3 regions of the Streptococcus taoyuanensis genome follow, and region 2 is predicted to be linked to each of the others. Evidence: predicted binding sites of a transcription regulator. Region 2 holds the regulator's gene; each other region holds the start of a gene.
The links. Region 2 encodes Rex, which represses fermentation and respiration genes when NADH is low (regulators of the CRP and FNR family bind a similar motif). Its sites were predicted from a motif close to TTGTGAANTANTTCACAA; they were not measured.

Region 1 (6,368 bases), on a different contig from region 2:
GGGCATTGCAGAGCAAGTATTAGCAGAATACGAGGCACGTAATGAATTTCAGGATGTGGCTGAATACTTAGTCAAGGATGGTTCAATGTGTGGCTATCTCTTTCGATGTCTCCATTGTGAACAATACCATCTGTGGGTTGATGCAGATTAGGGGATGCTCCAAATCTAATAGAGTCATGAACTAGATGAAAGAATAGAAAAGGAATCACGAATGAATAGAAAGCAAGCCCTATCTATGTATTTGTTAGGGACCTTTGGTCAAGTATTAGGAGTTAGCCTTCTGGTGTGGTTTTTAAGAGCAGGAGGAGTAAAGGTTGATTTTATATCACCAATGGGGATGATCGCTGTTGTTTTAGGTGGCTTATCATCAGCTTTGTGGGGCAGTCTTGCAAGCATTAGTTACCATCAATCTAGTTTCAAACAAGTTCTCAAAGATTTTTTTCAAGTCAAAGACAGTTTGGCAAATTATTGTTTGGTACTTGTTTTCTTGCTTCTCGACTTTTTTCCCTTAATTTTTGGTGGTAAGCTCACCACTCAATCGTTGGTCTTGCCAGTAGTACTCTTTTTTAAGGCTCTTCTTTTCGGTGGAGTTGAAGAAATTGGCTGGCGTTATTTCTTTCAACCAACTTTGCAGGAAAAAATACCTTATCTTTCAGCTACTGTGATCACCTTTTTAGCCTGGTCTAGTTGGCATCTACTATACTTTTATATCGATGGTTCTTTAGCTGTCATTCAATTGTTTCCGTTTTTAGTAGGTCTGCTAACTAACTGCTTTATCTTATCGGCCTTGTATCATAAAACGCAAAATTTATGGCTCTGTGTCATGACCCATGCCTGTATCAATTCCTTGTCTCAGATTCTAGTGAATGAAGAGGTATGGCTATCTATCGTCAGTAAAATTCTTATTATTAGTTTAGCAATCATGATTGCAAGAAAGAAGAATGAAACTGTAAAGGAGGAAAAATGAACAAATTTATTTCAAAACAATCAGTCGCTATCTGGTATGTACTGACTGCCCTCCTTACTACATTTATAGTAGGGCAAGTGATCCTTTGGTGTTTTCCAGATGGGAGGAGTATGGGGGCCTCGCTCCTGTTTATCCTAATGAACTTGATTCCCATGATTGTGGCTGCTGTCTTTTCTCTTGTGTTAAGGGAAATCAACTCCTTGGGTGAATTTTTCAAAAAGGTCTTCCTTCAAAAAGAAAGTCCCCTATCCTGGATTTTAGCTTTTTTCATCCCCGTCATCTATTATGGGATTTCCATCCTGCTCATGAATGTTCGCTTTACTGGGAACTCCCTCTTGGCCTTCTTCCTTTATTTCCCCTGGACCTTTTTATATGGAGGTCTGGAAGAAGTCGGTTGGCGTTGGTTTTTACAATATCATCTTTCCTTTAGCAAGCGCTTTATACCTAAAATGATGCTTCTTTCCATTGTCTGGTTCCTCTGGCATATTCCTATCTATCAACTCCCTTGGATTACAGCAGGTTCGTCCAACTATCTCATCTTTTACCTGATGATTTTAGGGAATACCTTCCTATTTGGAGCGCTCAAGGAGTACTCGAAAGGAGCTGTCCCTTGTATCCTCGCTCATATGCTAATTGATAGTCTGGCTGTTCTTATGCTGGTTCAGAGCTCTCTTCCTCAGATTATCCTTCTAGTTATTTTCGAAATCCTAGCAGCCTCTTGGCTGGTGGCTGCACGAAAATCAAAGAAATAGAGTTGTACCTCTTTCTGTGAGAGTCTGTCATCTTTACCCTTTAGGACTTCAGTGTAGAGTCCATAAAATGGTATAATCAGTTTAATGAAGATGCTAGAGATAGGACCAAAGTATCAACACAGTGTCATTCTTATCTATAATGAGAGAGGGGGAAAGACCATGCAAAAAACCTTTCAGTTGTTGCGAAGAGGAGATATAGAGGGAGTCCGTCAGATATTGGATAAAAAGCCTGAAGAAGTCAATGCTGTTTCGGGTGACAAACCTAAAAGAGATCAGGGACAGTCGCTCCTTCAAGTCGCTATCAAATCGGGACATTTAGATATTGCAGACTTACTTCTTGATAGAGGAGCAGATCTTAACTTTATTGAAGAGCCGACAGAGCTGAATCCATTTTGTCAACCAGTCCTCCAAACAGCGGGTGGACGAGCTGTATTTGACTGCCGGCGCATGATCAAACGCTGGAATGGTCAATATGAGATGTATTCGTCTAAGGAAAAGGCTGACCAGTCTTTCAAGGTTTTTGAGAAAATGTTGGAACTTGGGGCCGATATCTCTCAGAAGGACAGCCATGGTGGGACTTTGTTGCAAACTATTTTAATTGAAACCAAGGAAGTTCTGCCATCTTATTATTGGAAAACAAAAGAAACAAGCGATAATGTCCTCATAACGGATGAATTACGTCATGATTTAAATCGTATTTATGATCTATTAATTCGTTACGGTGTGACTGCGGATGAAATAGCGGTCTATCAGAAGATTCCCCTCAAAGAGCTTTACCAAGACAGTCCGACCATGGAGTTCTTAAATCGGTTAGATCAAGGCAGATCTTGATAAGCATTTGAACTACTAGTTAAAAGAGCCTCAGGGCTCTTTTTGCTTGGTCTGACAAAGTTAGAAGTAGTAGGAAAATGTTAGACCGGATTTTCTTAAAAAAATGGATACAAATTCTAGATGAAATAGAGTATACTAGTTTATGAAAGAACAAGATTTTTAAGTACCTAATTTAGGAGGGCAGTTTATGTCTCAAGAAACTTTCATCATGGCGATTGACCAGGGAACCACTAGTTCGCGGGCTATCATTTTTAATAAAAAAGGCGAGCAAGTTAGCTCTAGTCAAAAGGAATTCACTCAGATTTTTCCGCAGGCTGGTTGGGTGGAGCACAATGCCAATGAAATTTGGAACTCGGTGCAGTCGGTGATTGCTGAGGTTTTTATCGAAAGTGGCATCAAGCCCAATCAAATAGAGGCAATCGGCATTACCAATCAGCGAGAAACGACAGTTGTTTGGGATAAGAACACGGGGCTTCCTATTTACAATGCCATTGTCTGGCAATCACGGCAAACGGCTCCACTGGCTGAAGAACTTAAAAACCAAGGCTATTTAGAAACCTTCCACCAAAAGACAGGTCTAGTCATTGATGCCTACTTCTCAGCGACTAAAGTTCGTTGGATTTTGGACCACGTAGAAGGAGCACAAGAGTGTGCGGAGAAAGGTGAATTGCTCTTTGGGACCATTGATACTTGGTTGGTCTGGAAGCTGACAGATGGAGCTGCCCACGTGACAGACTATTCCAATGCAGCCCGTACCATGCTCTACAATATCAAGGAACTGAAATGGGACGATGAAATCTTAGACATTCTCAACATTCCTAAAGCCATGCTTCCTGAAGTGCGTTCAAACTCTGAAATCTATGGCAAGACAGCGCCTTTCCATTTCTACGGTGGACAAGTGCCGATTGCAGGTATGGCGGGAGACCAGCAGGCTGCTCTCTTTGGCCAATTGGCCTTTGAACCTGGTATGGTCAAAAATACCTATGGAACTGGGTCCTTCATCATTATGAATACGGGTGAGGAGATGCAGTTATCAGAGAATAACCTGTTGACGACGATTGGTTATGGGATCAATGGCAAGGTCTACTATGCCCTTGAAGGATCTATTTTTATCGCTGGAAGTGCCATTCAATGGCTCCGCGATGGCCTGCGTATGATCGACAGTTCACCTGAATCCGAGGCCTATGCTCTGAAGTCTCAGAATGACGATGAAATCTATGTGGTCCCTGCCTTTACTGGTCTTGGAGCACCATATTGGAACCAAGAGGCGCGTGGTTCTGTCTTTGGGTTTACCCAGGGAACGACCAAGGAAGACTTCATCAAAGCAACCCTTCAATCCATTGCCTATCAAGTACGCGATATCATAGACACCATGCAGGTAGATGCAAAAACTCCTATCCCTGTCTTAAAAGTAGATGGAGGGGCAGCGAAAAATAATTATTTAATGCAGTTTCAGGCAGATATTCTTGGGATTGCGATTGCTCGTGCCAAAAACTTGGAAACAACGGCTTTAGGAGCAGCCTTCCTAGCAGGTCTGACCGTAGGCTATTGGAAGGACTTGGAAGAATTAAAATCTCTTCATGGAGCAGCTCAAATCTTTGAACCAAAGATGGATGAAGCTCGCAAAGAGAAATTGTACAAGGGGTGGAAGAAAGCAGTCAAAGCCACTCAAGTATTTGCGGAGTCCGATGACTAAAGGGATCAATCAAACGAATAGTTTATAAGAGAGAGTGGGACAGAAATCGGTCATTCGTTAGAATTCGATTTCGTCGTCCCACCTCCGCACAGTTGAGTAGGGCTGTAAAAGCTGATGAAATCAGCGTAGTAGAGCCCACTCAACCACTGCGTCTTGCTCGACAATCCAAAAACAATTGAGAGGCTAGGACTTTTGTCCCACTCTCTTTTTATGTAGGGTTTACAGAATAGAACAGTTAACCGTTTTGGCTAAAAACTTTACTCTATTTCACGCTTTAGTTCATTTATCACTAAATAAAGATATCATATAAATAAACTATTTTTTTCAAAAAACAGGCTAGAGTTTGAAATGTTTTTCACAAAAGAGTATACTATTAGCATAGTTTTGTCGGAATTTATGATAGACCCCATCAAAACTAGTTGTCAACCCTTGCTGTTCTGATAGGAACGTTTGCTGGTATCGTTGATACCAAGGAGGAATCATATGTCTAAAGTAGCTATTGTCACAGGTGCTGGTCAAGGAATCGGTTTTGCAATCGCAAAACGCTTGGTGCAAGATGGCTTTAAGGTTGGAGTATTGGACTACAATGCTGAAACAGCTGAAAAAGCAGTTGCTGAGTTATCGGCTGAAAATGCTTTTGCGGTTGTTGCTGATGTATCTAAAAAAGAAGAAGTGGCTGCAGCTTTCCAAAAGGTTGTTGACCATTTTGGAGATTTGAATGTTGTCGTAAACAATGCAGGTGTTGCGCCAACTACACCACTTGATACAATTACAGAAGAACAATTTACACGTACATTTGCTATTAACGTTGGTGGCGTGATTTGGGGTGCTCAAGCTGCACAAGCTCAATTCAAAGCGCTTGGCCATGGCGGAAAAATCATCAATGCAACTTCACAAGCAGGTGTTGTCGGAAATCCAAACTTGACTGTTTATGGTGGTACTAAATTTGCAGTTCGTGGTATCACACAGACTTTGGCGCGTGACTTGGCTGATTCAGGCATCACTGTCAATGCCTACGCACCAGGTATCGTCAAGACTCCAATGATGTTTGACATTGCCCATGAAGTTGGTAAGAACGCAGGTAAAGATGACGAATGGGGTATGCAAACATTCGCTAAAGATATCACTTTGAAACGTCTTTCTGAACCAGAAGATGTAGCAGCGGCTGTCAGCTTCCTTGCTGGACCTGACTCAAACTACATCACAGGTCAAACCATTATCGTGGATGGTGGTATGCAATTCCATTAAGATGAAAAAAGAGGTTGGGATCAACATCCTAACCTCTTATTTTGTGCGTTCACAATAAAAGAAACGGAGATCAAAAAAACCACTCCCGAAAGGGAAGTGGTTCTGTGTTGGTTCTTATTTGAGACCGTATTTTTTGTTGAAACGATCCACACGTCCATCTGCTTGAGTGAACTTTTGACGTCCAGTGTAGAATGGGTGTGAGTCTGATGAAATTTCAACACGGATCAATGGGTAAGTTTCACCTTCGAATTCAACAGTCTCGCTAGAGTACTTAGTTGAACCGCTGAGGAACTTGTAACCAGTAGTAGTGTCCATGAAGACAACAGGGCGATATTCTGGATGGATATCTTTTTTCATTTTGCAATATTTCCTTTCTGCCATGGTCTCTTTCCGAGCCATAGATTGTTACTAAGCTAGTTTACCAAATTTCCAAGATCTTGACAAGTATTTTCACTAATTTTATTTAAATTTATGATCAAAAAAATCACCCTGGCTAAGCCAAGGTGAATCTAATCTTATTATTGTTCAGATTGATTTGGATCTTTTGGTGCTTCAACTGGTTGATCAGCTTGTCCCTCAGTGTGTTCGTGTGATTCTTTTTTGATTTCATTTACAGCAGTTTTTACAGTAGAAGTTGTCACGCGTCCAACAGATTGGGCAAATCCTTTACCAGATTCAGAAAGTTCTTCGAATGTTCCTTTTGTGATTTTACCACCTGACATCGCCAAGAGACCAGTTACAACAATAGCGATTGATGCGATCAAAGCAAGGATCAAACCAAAGCCAATTGAAACCCCATAGCCATTGAAATTAACAGCGTACTTGTTCACACCGAAGACATCGATCAATGTTACAACAGTTGAGAGAGACCCTG
Region 2 (6,368 bases):
GAATATGGCCGGACAGCCAAAGGATTACCAATCGTCAATCTCTTAAAATTGGACGAAGGTGAATCGATTCAAACCATTATCAATGTGGAGCAAGACCGCAGTGACGAAGCTTATCTCTTCTTTACGACGCGACAAGGTTTAGTCAAGCGGACCAATGTAGCTGAATTTTCAAATATTCGTCAGAACGGTCTCAAAGCTCTGAATCTGCGTGTTGAGGATGAATTGATCAATGTCTTCCTTACAGATGGCAATGCTGACGTCATTATCGGTACCAAGTATGGTTATTCTGTCCGCTTTAATGAGGCTGTAGTCCGCAATATGGGACGTTCTGCCACAGGTGTACGTGGTGTGAATCTCCGCGAAGGAGACAAGGTTGTTGGGGCTAGTGTCGTTACGGATCAAGATGAAGTATTGATCATCACTGAAAAAGGGTATGGTAAGCGTACAATGGCTAGCGAATACCCAACCAAAGGCCGTGGTGGTAAAGGTATCAAAACAGCCAATATTACAGAGAAAAATGGTCCTTTAGCTGGTCTTTTAACCGTTAAAGGGGATGAAGATCTGATGATCATTACCGATACCGGAGTTATGATCCGGACAGGTGTTGGGAATATCTCTCAAACGGGTCGTTCAACTCAGGGTGTCAAAGTCATGAGACTGGATCAGGATGCGAAAATTGTGACCTTTACAACAGTCCAGCCCGATGAAAAAGATGAAGAAGTAGTGGAAGAAAACGAATAGATAAGGGGACAGCATGTCACGCAAAAGAAAAAAGAAAAAGAGTTTACGCAATACTCTTATCAACATCGTTGCAACACTTTTGATTATTCTCTCGCTTCTCTTGATTTTCAATGCTCCGATCCGAAACATGATTATGGTTTGGCATACCAACCAATATCAGGTTAGCAAGGTCGATAAAAAGACTATTGATAAAAACAAAGAAGTGAAGACGAGCTTTGATTTCAAACATGTCCAGTCACTCTCGACGGAAGCCGTGATCAATGCCCAATGGCAGGCTCAAAAACTTCCTGTAATTGGGGGGATTTCGATTCCTGAATTGAACATGAACCTTCCAATTTTTAAAGGACTCGAAAACGTAGCCCTTTACTATGGAGCAGGGACTATGAAGGAAAACCAAGTCATGGGACAAGGCAATTATTCTCTTGCTAGTCACCACGTATTTGGCCTTACTGGAGCAAATGCCATGCTGTTCTCACCATTAGAGAAAGCCAAGGCTGGTATGAAGATCTACATCACGGACAAAGAAAAAATCTATACTTATGTCATCTCGTCTGTTGAGACAGTGACTCCAGACCGTGTAGATGTCATTCAAGATCGTGAAGGTGTTAATGAAATCACCTTGGTGACCTGTGAGGATGCTGCAGCGACTTACCGTACGATTGTAAAAGGAAACTTGGAAACCTCTGTTGACTATGACAAGGCTCCAAAGGACATCCTGGATTCATTCAGCAAGTCTTATAATCAAATGCAACTTTAAGAAATAAAGCCCGAGGCAGAGATGCCGGGGCTTTTTTCTTTATAGTATGGCATGAAATAACTAAAGGATTCTTGTAAAATTGTAAGCGATTGGTAATATAATGTAAGGAATTTGTCATAATATTGAGGGAAAATAGGTATATAATAAGAGGAGAAAGAGTATGATAAGGAGGTAGAATAGTGACAAAAGAGCGAATTTATCATCTCTTGCATCATTTCTATAATCTCTTAATAAATGATTTTCCACGAAATGGATTAATTACGAAAGGAATCTACGAAGTAGAGCAAGTCTACCAAACCTTAGAAGCCATTCCTCAGAGTCAGGAGTACTTGATCCGCTGTGAAATTCAACAGTTTTTAAAGGAGCTTGAACAAGTTCAAACAGGTTATCAGATCCGCTTTAATAAAGATGAAGTCTTAGTGTTAGATGATTTGAAGCAAGAAATCGCCAGTAAATAATGAAAGGTCGTTATTTTCTCAATTTATTACGAATTAATAAGTGAGGAGGAAATTATGTACGACATATCATTTATTGAACCATCTTTGCTTCCTAGGGAGCGCTTAGTTTCTGAAGGGGTGGATAAGCTAAGTCATCAGGAATTGTTATCCATTCTCTTACGGACAGGTAACAAGCAAAAAAGCGTTTATGAGATTGCACAAGGTCTTTTGAGCTCGGTAAATAGTTTAAAGGAGTTAGGGCAATTAACCCTAGAGGAGCTACAGGAAATCTCTGGCATTGGGCGAGTGAAGGCCATCGAACTTCAGGCTGTTATTGAGTTTGGACGAAGGATTCATAAAGATGAACTAATGAGTTCCGAACAAATCATGAGTAGTCAGAAATTGGCCCATAAAATTCAACAGGAAATTGGCCATAAAAAGCAGGAGCACCTAGTTGCCCTTTATTTGAATACCCAAAATGAAATTATTCATCAACAGACGATCTTTATTGGAACAGTGAATCGAAGTATCGCGGAGCCGCGTGAAATCCTGCATTATGCACTGAAGCACATGGCAACCTCCATTATCTTGGCTCACAATCATCCATCTGGTGCTGTGTTCCCCAGTAAAAATGATGATGAAGTCACTCAGCGAGTCTTAGAGGCCTGTGAAGTAATGGGGTTGACCCTATTGGATCATTTGATTGTATCCGAAGAAAACTACTATAGTTATCGAGAAGAAACGGATTATTTGGTATAAAAAAGGTTGGAACCTTCTTGTTCCAACCTTTTTGTTGTTGAAGTATAAGTCTTTATTCTTCGTTTTTACGCATAAAATAAAGAAGTGTTTGCAATTCACTAGTAAGATCGACATATTGGACAACAACCTCTTTAGGAACTGTCAGATGGACTGGAGAAAAGCTTAGAATTCCTTTGACACCAGCATCTACTAAAAGACTAGCAACTTCTTGAGCCTTAACACTTGGAACAGTTAGAACGGCTGTTTGAATGCCTTCTTTTTTGAGATTCTCTTTGATCGTAGAAATCCCATAAATGGGGATCCCATCCTTACTTTTGGTATTAATCAGTTCATGATCATCTACATCAAAAGCCATGACAATTTTCATTTTATTTCGCTCATGGAAACGGTAATTAAGAAGGGCGCTTCCCATATTTCCGATCCCAACAATAGCGACATTAGTAATAGCATTGTCATTTAAAAGATCTGCAAAGAAGTTCATCAGTTTTTTTACATCATAACCAAATCCACGTCTTCCCAATTCACCAAAATAAGAAAAATCTCTGCGAACAGTAGCAGAGTCAATCCCAATTGCATCCGCAATTTGCTTGGAATTGGCGCGCTCTATTTTTTCAGAGTTAAAGCGTTTAAAAATGCGGTAGTAGAGCGATAAGCGTTTTGCTGTTGCGCGTGGAATTGGAGTATTTTTATCATGTTTCACAATATCACAACCTTTCCCTCTTATTGTATAGGAAGATTGTGAAAAAATCAACTATCTTGAACGGTTTTTCAAAAATATTTTTGTCTAAAGAAAAAGCTGATGGCGATGGAGAGTTCCATCAACATCAGCTTAGTTTTCAGCTTGCTCTACCTTTTTCAAAAAAGCATAGAGTCCATCGACTCGCCCTGTATAGGGGAGTTTTTCTCCCTTGTATTCAATGGATACGATTGAGTAAAAGTCAGGCAGGGTTACACAGCCTGAAAAATCGAGGATGCAGGCTGCAAGGTCGGGATAAGTAGTCGTTCGTTCTACTTGGTAAGCGTCGATATAAGTTAGGGTTACCATATTAGGCCTCTGTTTTGTTGAAAATTTCTCTTTCGACAAGACTATCCATTAAGAAATAGAATTTTTGTTGGATAATGTCATTTTCTGGATTTTTAAAGATATTCACCAGGCGAAGCCCAGACTTGTCTGTAATATTGATCTTAAAACCTGTCAAATCTTTATTGAAAATGATTTTAAGTAGGAAGCCTTCGCCGCTATTTGGAACGGCCTCGAGCAAACGATTTAACTCGTAATTTCCAACTTTTGTAACAGCAAATGTATTGTCACGTAAGGTATATTTTTTAACATTTGGGTGTAGACTATAGGTATATTTGCAGTCTTTCAATGAAACACTTGTTTCAAAAGCCATATTGTTCTCCTATGATAAAATTTCTTTAAGTTTTGAGAGGAAGTCTTGAACCTCCTCTACGGTATTGAGTTCTGAAAAACTAATTCGAAGGGATTCTTTTAGGCGTGAGCTATCTTTTCCATAGAGCGCCTCAAGGACATGGCTGGGTTGAACTGTACCGGCGGTACAAGCAGAACCTGTAGAGACAGAAATTCCAGCAAGATCGAGTCGCATCAATAATACATCATTTTGGACACCCGGAAAGCCAAGGTTCCAAACAAATGGAAGATGATCGTCATTCGCATTTACGTAGTAGTCGTAGGCTGCTAAACCATTGACTAGTTCCTGGCCAAGTTTTTGAACCTGGTTGAAATTTTCTTCTTGATGAAGTGTAGCTTGCTGAAGCGCGGTTGCCATCCCGACAATTGAAATGAGATTTTCCGTGCTGGCTCTCATCTTACTTTCCTGATCCCCACCATGTAAGAGATTATCAAAATCTGGGGCGGCCGCATAAAGGAAGCCGACGCCCTTTGGTCCATGGAATTTGTGGGCAGAAGCACTGAGAAAATCAATCCCCAACTCTTCGGGATAGACAGGGACCTTTCCAATTGCTTGGACAGCATCAACGTGAAAGGCAGCTGGATGATCTTTTAAGAGTTCTCCGATTTCTTTAATCGGTAGAAGATCGCCTGTCTCGTTATTGGCAAACATGGTAGAGACAAGAATGGTATCCGGTCTAAGAGCCGCCTTGATATCACTAGCCTGAATGCGTCCATCTCTTGGTTGGACGATCGTAACTTCAAATCCGAAACGTTCAACAAGATATTCGATGGGTTCTAGAACCGCATGGTGTTCCAAAGCGGTAGTAATGATGTGTTTGCCATCTGCTTGGTGTTTCAAGCAGTAGCCTTTTATAACGGTATTATTACTTTCTGATCCACCTGAGGTGAAAAAAATCCGATTTGGAAGAGTATGGAGGGACTGAGCAATCTGCTCGCGAGACTCTCGAAGGAGTTTACTAGCCATCCGCCCATGAGCATGAAGGCTCGATGGATTTCCAAAAGTGGTCTTCATAGTTTCAGACATTTTATCAATGACTTCAGGTAGAAGGGGAGTTGTTGCGGCATTATCAAAATATATCACATTAAGACCTTATTTCTTGTGGTAGGCAAATAGAGGACTAACAGGTTTTCTTTCTTGAATGCGAACAATAGCTTCAGCGATCAGTTCGCTAGCTGTCAGATAGTTAATATTTTTAGGAGTTGGTCCGTTTGGAGCAACAGAATCGGTTACTAAGATTTCTTTGATCGGAGCTTGGTCTAATAACTCGACAGCACCTTTCACAAATAAACCATGGCTTGATACAGCATAAATTTCAGTAGCACCTTCGCGTTCGACGATTTTCGCAGCTTCTGAGAATGTCTTACCGGTATTGAGGATATCGTCAATCAAGATTGCTTTCTTATCTTTGACATCCCCGATAATATAGCCATAATCACGGTTTGCATCATCTTGCTCGTAATCAATGATCGCAATCGGTGCATCAAGATATTCAGCTAAACTACGAGCTCGTTTGACACCTGAATTTTTAGGGCTGACGACGACGACATCAGGCCCTGTTAGACCTTTATTAATGTAGTGTTCTGCAAAGAGTGGAATGGTAAAGAGGTTATCCACGGCAATATCGAAGAAACCTTGAACCTGCACCGCATGAAGATCCAGTGTGACAACGCGATCCACCCCAGCTTTGACCAACATGTTTGCGACGAGTTTAGCAGTAATTGGTTCACGAGGAGCAGCAGTCCGGTCTTGGCGGGCATAACCGAAGTAAGGCATGACCACATTGACAGTATTTGCGCTGGCCCGTTGGCAAGCATCTACCATAATTAACAGTTCCATCAAGTGATTGTTGACCGGGAAACTGGTTGATTGAATGATATAAATATCATATCCACGAACACTTTCCTCAATATTGACTTGGATTTCACCATCTGAAAATTGACGGGATGAAATTTTCCCAAGTGGAACCCCAGCATGATCCGCGATTTTTTGCGCAATCTCTGGATTTGAATTGAGAGAGAAGAGCTTCATATTTTTTTTATCTGACATGTGATTCCAACCTCATTTAGATTTTTGATCTTAGCACTATTTTAGCAAAAATTTGCGATAATTTCAGCTATTTTACAATCTTTCCGCCAATCTGGCGATTTTATTTTTTGCAGCTTTGTAGACGATTCCATGCTCTTTGATGAACTGATGGAAATTTTCTTCCTGCTCAGCTGTTTCGACCTCGATTTCCAA
Region 3 (6,368 bases), on a different contig from region 2:
GTCGCTTGATCCTTGTGACACCATATGATGGTCGCTATGCCAACGATCAGTCCAGTGAATCGGTTCAAACGCGTCTTTATGAGTTGGAACTAGCCAAGAAATACGACTTTATCACCATTGCGGACTGGTACCAAGTAGCAATTGAAAATCCAAATATTTGGGTGGGAACAGACTCTGTTCACTTCAATATGGAAACCAATGGTGGGGAACTCTATGCTCAAACAGTCAAAGAAGCCCTTGATAAGGCCGAAAAAGGTCCGGTCAAGAAGTAACACTGCTTCTCTGAAACTGAAACAAAACAAATCCTAACAAAATAAAACAAAAAGCAACTTTATACTTGTGAAAAGTTGCTTTTTTTAGTAAGATTAAGAAAACGCTTACAAAAACCAATTGAAAATATCACTTTGTGAAGAAAAATTATTTTTGATATTTTTTTCACAAACCGGCAGCTAGATCCTACTGGCTAAGAGATTCTTGACAAAACATTCACAAACTTTTAAAAAATCTTTGTGAATGTTGCTTGAAAGTGTTTACAAAAAGCTCAAAATAGAGTACAATTATATTGTGAAAAAATTAACAAATCGAAATTTCTTACACTATTCTTGAAAGTTTCTGAAAACAGGAAAAAGTTCCGGAAAAGGATAAGGGTTTCAAACATTGGAGGAAAGCATCAAATGGCTGATAAAAAAACTCTCTCACCTGAAGAAAAGAAACTCGCTGCTGAAAAACACGTAGACGAGTTGGTGCAAAAAGCGCTGGTGGCGCTTGAAGAAATGCGCAAATTGAACCAGGAGCAAGTGGACTACATTGTAGCGAAAGCATCTGTAGCTGCTCTTGATGCACACGGTGAGCTCGCTCTTCATGCCTATGAAGAAACTGGTCGTGGGGTCTTTGAAGACAAAGCAACCAAGAACTTGTTCGCTTGTGAACACGTTGTGAACAACATGCGTCACACCAAGACAGTTGGTGTCATTTCAGAAGATGACGTCACTGGTTTAACGCTGATTGCAGAGCCAGTCGGAGTTGTCTGCGGGATCACTCCTACAACCAACCCTACTTCAACAGCAATCTTTAAAGCGTTGATTTCCTTGAAGACACGGAACCCTATCGTCTTTGCCTTCCACCCATCTGCTCAAGAATCATCTGCTCATGCGGCACGAATCGTACGCGATGCAGCAATTGCAGCTGGAGCACCTGAGAACTGTGTGCAATGGATTACCCAACCTTCTATGGAAGCAACTAGTGCCCTGATGAACCATGAAGGGGTTGCGACCATCCTTGCGACCGGTGGTAACGCCATGGTAAAAGCTGCTTATTCTTGTGGAAAACCAGCTCTTGGGGTAGGTGCCGGAAACGTTCCTGCTTACGTTGAAAAATCAGCCAATATCCGCCAAGCAGCACACGATATCGTCATGTCTAAATCATTTGACAACGGTATGGTCTGTGCGTCTGAACAAGCGGTCATCATCGATAAAGAAATCTACGATGAGTTTGTTGAAGAATTCAAATCTTACCACACTTACTTTGTCAACAAAAAAGAAAAAGCCCTTCTTGAAGAGTTCTGCTTCGGCGTAAAAGCCAACAGCAAGAACTGTGCAGGTGCGAAATTGAATGCGGACATCGTTGGGAAACCAGCAGCATGGATCGCTGAACAAGCTGGCTTCACTGTACCAGAAGGAACCAATATCCTTGCGGCAGAATGTAAAGAAGTTGGTGAAAAAGAACCGTTGACTCGTGAAAAATTGTCACCAGTCATCGCTGTTTTGAAATCTGAAAGCCGTGAAGACGGAATTAACAAAGCTCGCCAAATGGTTGAATTCAACGGTCTTGGTCACTCAGCAGCCATCCATACTGCTGATGAAGAATTGACCAAAGAATTTGGTAAAGCAGTTAAAGCTATTCGTGTGATCTGCAACTCTCCTTCGACTTTCGGTGGTATCGGGGATGTTTACAATGCCTTCTTGCCATCATTAACACTTGGATGTGGTTCTTACGGACGCAACTCTGTTGGGGACAACGTTAGTGCCATCAACCTCTTGAATATCAAAAAAGTCGGACGCCGGAGAAATAACATGCAATGGATGAAACTTCCTTCAAAAACATACTTTGAACGTGATTCAATTGAATACCTACAAAAATGTCGTGACGTTGAACGTGTCATGATCGTTACAGACCACGCTATGGTAGAGCTTGGTTTCCTTGATCGTATCATCGAACAGCTTGACCTTCGTCGCAACAAGGTGGTTTACCAAATCTTTGCAGACGTAGAACCAGATCCAGATATCACAACTGTTGAACGTGGTACAGAGATCATGCGTGCCTTCAAACCAGATACGATCATTGCTCTCGGTGGTGGATCACCAATGGATGCGGCCAAAGTTATGTGGCTCTTCTACGAACAACCAGAAGTGGACTTCCGTGACTTGGTACAAAAATTCATGGATATCCGTAAACGTGCCTTCAAGTTCCCATTGCTTGGTAAGAAGACTAAATTTATTGCGATCCCAACAACATCTGGTACAGGATCTGAAGTAACTCCATTTGCCGTTATCTCTGATAAAGCAAACAACCGTAAATACCCAATCGCAGACTACTCATTGACTCCAACAGTTGCCATCGTAGACCCTGCCTTGGTATTGACAGTTCCAGGATCTGTTGCAGCAGACACTGGTATGGACGTCTTGACGCACGCGACAGAAGCTTACGTATCACAAATGGCTAGCGACTTCACAGATGGTCTTGCTCTTCAAGCTATTAAACTTGTCTTTGAAAACTTGGAAAGCTCAGTCAAGAATGCGGACTTCCATTCACGCGAAAAGATGCACAATGCGTCAACCATCGCAGGTATGGCCTTCGCCAATGCCTTCCTCGGTATTTCTCACTCAATGGCCCACAAGATCGGTGCGCAATTCCACACCATCCACGGACGGACCAATGCCATCTTGCTTCCATACGTTATCCGCTACAACGGTACACGCCCAGCTAAGACAGCTACATGGCCTAAGTACAACTACTACCGTGCAGATGAAAAATACCAAGATATCGCTCGTATGCTAGGACTTCCATGCTCTACTCCAGAAGAAGCCGTTGAAGCTTACGCAAAAGCTGTATACGAACTCGGTGAACGCTGTGGTATCGAAATGAACTTCAAAGCACAAGGCATCGATGAAAAAGAATGGAAGAAACATTCTCGTGAATTGGCCTTCCTTGCTTACGAAGATCAATGTTCACCAGCCAACCCACGTCTTCCAATGGTAGACCATATGCAAGAAATCATCGAAGATGCTTACTATGGTTACAAGGAACGTCCAGGACGTCGTAAATAAGACGCCAAGGAACAACTGATGTTTATCAGCTATCCCTCACTCGTAAGAGTGGGGGATTTTTGCTATTTGGGTCTAAAACTCGTTTTTTCATAAAAAATTAGACTTTTTTTCAGAAATTGTGTTATTTTTATAGCATTCCGAGCTATTTTATGTTACCCTATAGTGTGTGAATCTGCCTGTAGCTGAAGGGTTATGATCCCTTTTCAGTTATAGGAAACGAAAAAACAAATCCAGGAAAGGAGGCCATCTCAAATGGAGTTAGAAGGTGACGTGCAAGGAAGACAAGATCAGGCACAGAAAATTATTGAAATGCCCCAACGAGATCGGGAAACTTTCACTTCAGAAAATCAGCCATCATCTGCTTCGGTGGTCTCCATGTATGGGCAGGAAAAGCCAAGCATTTCTAGCCTCCATCAGCAACTAGCGAGCGCGTCTGGGACCCAGACCATTCAATTGCGGGAGGAATTGGTGTTGGCAGTAGCGCAGAATGCTTCAGCGCAAGCAACTGCCTTTGAGGCAGAAGTCAAGGATAAGCTGGAAGAGGCCAAGGAGACGGTTTCTCATAAGGTCGCTGAGGTGTCACAAATGGCCCACAGCATGGCCCAATTTTTAACAGACGCAGAAGTGGAGCAACTATTAGGAGAGTTCTCCATGGATGCTTGTTGGGACCAAGCGGTAGAGGCGGAGAACCTCGCCCAAGCAAAGGCCTATTCCACTCGCTTGTCAGATTTGGCAGGTCAGCTGGAGGCTGCATCAGCTCAATTGGTGGACTTGGACAAGGGACAAGCGACGGCCTTTGATTTTTCATAAGTAGGAGAAAAAGATGTTAGAGATCCTGGGAGAGGACAGAGAACGAATTGAGGAGCTCCATCGAGAGATTAAAAAGGAGCAAGAGCGGATTGCGATCAGAAGTTTGATTGCAACGCAGAAAGCCTTGATGATGTTGGAAGGGATGAGTTTGCAGGTAACCTTGGGCGGTCAATCCGAAAAGATGCGCTCTTTTGCTACAACGATCCTCGTTAGTGATTTGAAAGATGGATTTACAGGAGGAGCAGCGGACGCGGTAGAAACAGCACTGAAAGCAGTGAAGAAGCCGATTTTATTGAGTCCGATTAAAGGAGGTATGTGATGTACCATTCAGGAAATAGTGAATTAGAACAACTAGAAGATCGACATTACCGCTTCAATCAAAAGCTCAGTGAGTTGGAGTGGGATTATGCGGATATGCGTATGGATGTCCGCCAACATACAGAAAATTTAGTGGACTGGCTAAGTGCCCTGCATTTTCAAGCCCCAAGTGCGGAGGCTCAAAGTGGCTTAGAGCGTTTATTTGCCTTGCAAGAAGAGTTTGAGGCAGAGCTCAAGCGCTATGAAGAGCGTTTAGAAGAAGAGCGTGAGCGCGAGCAGCAAGAGTACTACAAGCAGCGTCAACAATTAGAACAAGGTGATTGAAACATTCCTCTGGTAGAGATAAGAGGAATGTTTTTGTTTGCCCAAAAAACTTTTAAAAATGTGCTCATAAATTCTTGCAAGCGCTTACTTAGCATGTTATAATATTCACAAAGAAACGAAAATAAAATGGTTTTATCAAACCAACAAAAAAGGAGTCGCTTATGAAAGCTGCAACTTATGTATCTGCAGGCAATCTGCAACTGCTGGATCAACCAAAACCAGTGATCAAAAATCCAACGGATGCCATTGTGCGTGTCTTGAAGACAACCATCTGTGGGACAGACCTTCACATCCTAGGAGGAGATGTGCCAGCTTGTAAAGAAGGCACGATTTTAGGCCACGAAGGAATCGGGATCGTCGAAGAAGTCGGCGATGCAGTGAATAACTTCAAGGTAGGCGACAAGGTCATCATCTCTTGTGTCACAGCTTGTAATACCTGCTACTACTGTAAACGTAGTTTGCCTTCTCACTGTGAAGATGGTGGTTGGATTTTGGGTCACTTGATCAACGGAACCCAAGCAGAGTATGTCCACATTCCACATGCGGATGGTAGTCTTTATCATGCGCCTGAAACTGTGGATGACGAAGCCTTGGTCATGCTCTCAGATATTCTCCCAACCTCTTATGAAATCGGGGTCCTCCCATCTCATGTAAAACCTGGGGACAATGTCTGTATCGTTGGAGCTGGTCCGATCGGTCTTGCAGCTCTCTTGACTGTGCAGTTCTTCTCACCAGCTACGATTATCATGGTGGACTTGTCTGAATCTCGTCTTGAAGCGGCTAAGAAATTTGGAGCAACTCACACCATCTGCTCCAGCGATATCGCTGAAATCAAGGCCTTTATCAATGAAGTGACCGAAGGTCGTGGTGTCGATATCTCCATGGAATGTGTGGGCTATCCTGCTACCTTTGATGTCTGCCAAAACGTCATCTCTGTCGGTGGACACATCGCTAATGTCGGTGTCCACGGAAAACCGGTTAGCTTCAATTTGGATGATTTGTGGATCAAGAACATTACCCTCAACACCGGTCTTGTCAATGCCAATACTACTGAAATGTTACTCAATGTCTTGAAATCAGGCAAGATCGATGCGACTAAGCTCATCACCCACCACTTCAAACTCTCAGAAGTTGAAAAAGCCTATGATGTCTTTAAACATGCGGGTGAAAACCATGCTCTCAAGGTGATTATCGAAAATGATATCAGTGAATGAAGTGGCAACTAATATTTGTTCATAGTTTTTTTAGACGAGGCTGGGACAAAAGTCCTAGCCTCTCAATTATTTTTGGATTGTCGAGCAAGACGCAGTGGTTGAGTGGGCTCTACTACGCTGATTTCATCAGTTTTTACAGCCCTACTCAACTGTGCGGAGGTGGGACGACGAAATCGAATTCTAACGAATTACCGATTTCTGTCCCACTCTCTATTTTCAACCCCAAATAGCCCATGATTCCTTGCAAAATAAATTTGTTGTCTTATAATAGAAGTACAGAAAACGATTACATAAAGAGAAAGGTGTGATCTTATGAAACGGTTTTGTTATCATCGTGAATTCTGGATGGACTTCCATTTCTGGATCTTGGTCTTGC

Region 1: the regulator Rex is predicted to act here: its motif matches at 4,590-4,607, upstream of P5Y91_RS09690 ((S)-acetoin forming diacetyl reductase).
Region 3: the regulator Rex is predicted to act here: its motif matches at 4,872-4,889, upstream of P5Y91_RS07805 (zinc-dependent alcohol dehydrogenase family protein).

What each region holds. Positions count from the first base shown of each region.
Region 1 covers NZ_JARQVW010000018.1:18,835-25,202, forward strand. The annotation lists gene P5Y91_RS09665 (CbrC family protein) at 1-151, shown strand, start outside; gene P5Y91_RS09670 (CPBP family intramembrane glutamic endopeptidase) at 212-967, shown strand; gene P5Y91_RS09675 (CPBP family glutamic-type intramembrane protease) at 964-1,719, shown strand; gene P5Y91_RS09680 (ankyrin repeat domain-containing protein) at 1,879-2,550, shown strand; gene glpK (glycerol kinase GlpK) at 2,738-4,246, shown strand; gene P5Y91_RS09690 ((S)-acetoin forming diacetyl reductase) at 4,730-5,494, shown strand; gene P5Y91_RS09695 (type B 50S ribosomal protein L31) at 5,609-5,851, opposite strand; gene P5Y91_RS09700 (lantibiotic ABC transporter permease) at 6,013-6,368, opposite strand, start outside.
Region 2 covers NZ_JARQVW010000015.1:43,244-49,611, forward strand. The annotation lists gene gyrA (DNA gyrase subunit A) at 1-741, shown strand, start outside; gene P5Y91_RS08940 (class A sortase) at 755-1,498, shown strand; gene P5Y91_RS08945 (hypothetical protein) at 1,678-1,956, shown strand; gene radC (RadC family protein) at 2,011-2,694, shown strand; gene P5Y91_RS08955 (redox-sensing transcriptional repressor Rex) at 2,747-3,394, opposite strand; gene P5Y91_RS08960 (DUF4649 family protein) at 3,524-3,739, opposite strand; gene P5Y91_RS08965 (DUF1831 domain-containing protein) at 3,741-4,088, opposite strand; gene P5Y91_RS08970 (cysteine desulfurase family protein) at 4,098-5,210, opposite strand; gene P5Y91_RS08975 (ribose-phosphate diphosphokinase) at 5,220-6,176, opposite strand; gene P5Y91_RS08980 (CYTH domain-containing protein) at 6,249-6,368, opposite strand, start outside.
Region 3 covers NZ_JARQVW010000012.1:21,549-27,916, reverse strand. The annotation lists gene P5Y91_RS07830 (acyltransferase family protein) at 1-272, shown strand, start outside; gene adhE (bifunctional acetaldehyde-CoA/alcohol dehydrogenase) at 675-3,326, shown strand; gene P5Y91_RS07820 (hypothetical protein) at 3,579-4,136, shown strand; gene P5Y91_RS07815 (hypothetical protein) at 4,150-4,455, shown strand; gene P5Y91_RS07810 (hypothetical protein) at 4,455-4,778, shown strand; gene P5Y91_RS07805 (zinc-dependent alcohol dehydrogenase family protein) at 4,940-5,992, shown strand; gene P5Y91_RS07800 (ABC transporter permease) at 6,305-6,368, shown strand, end outside.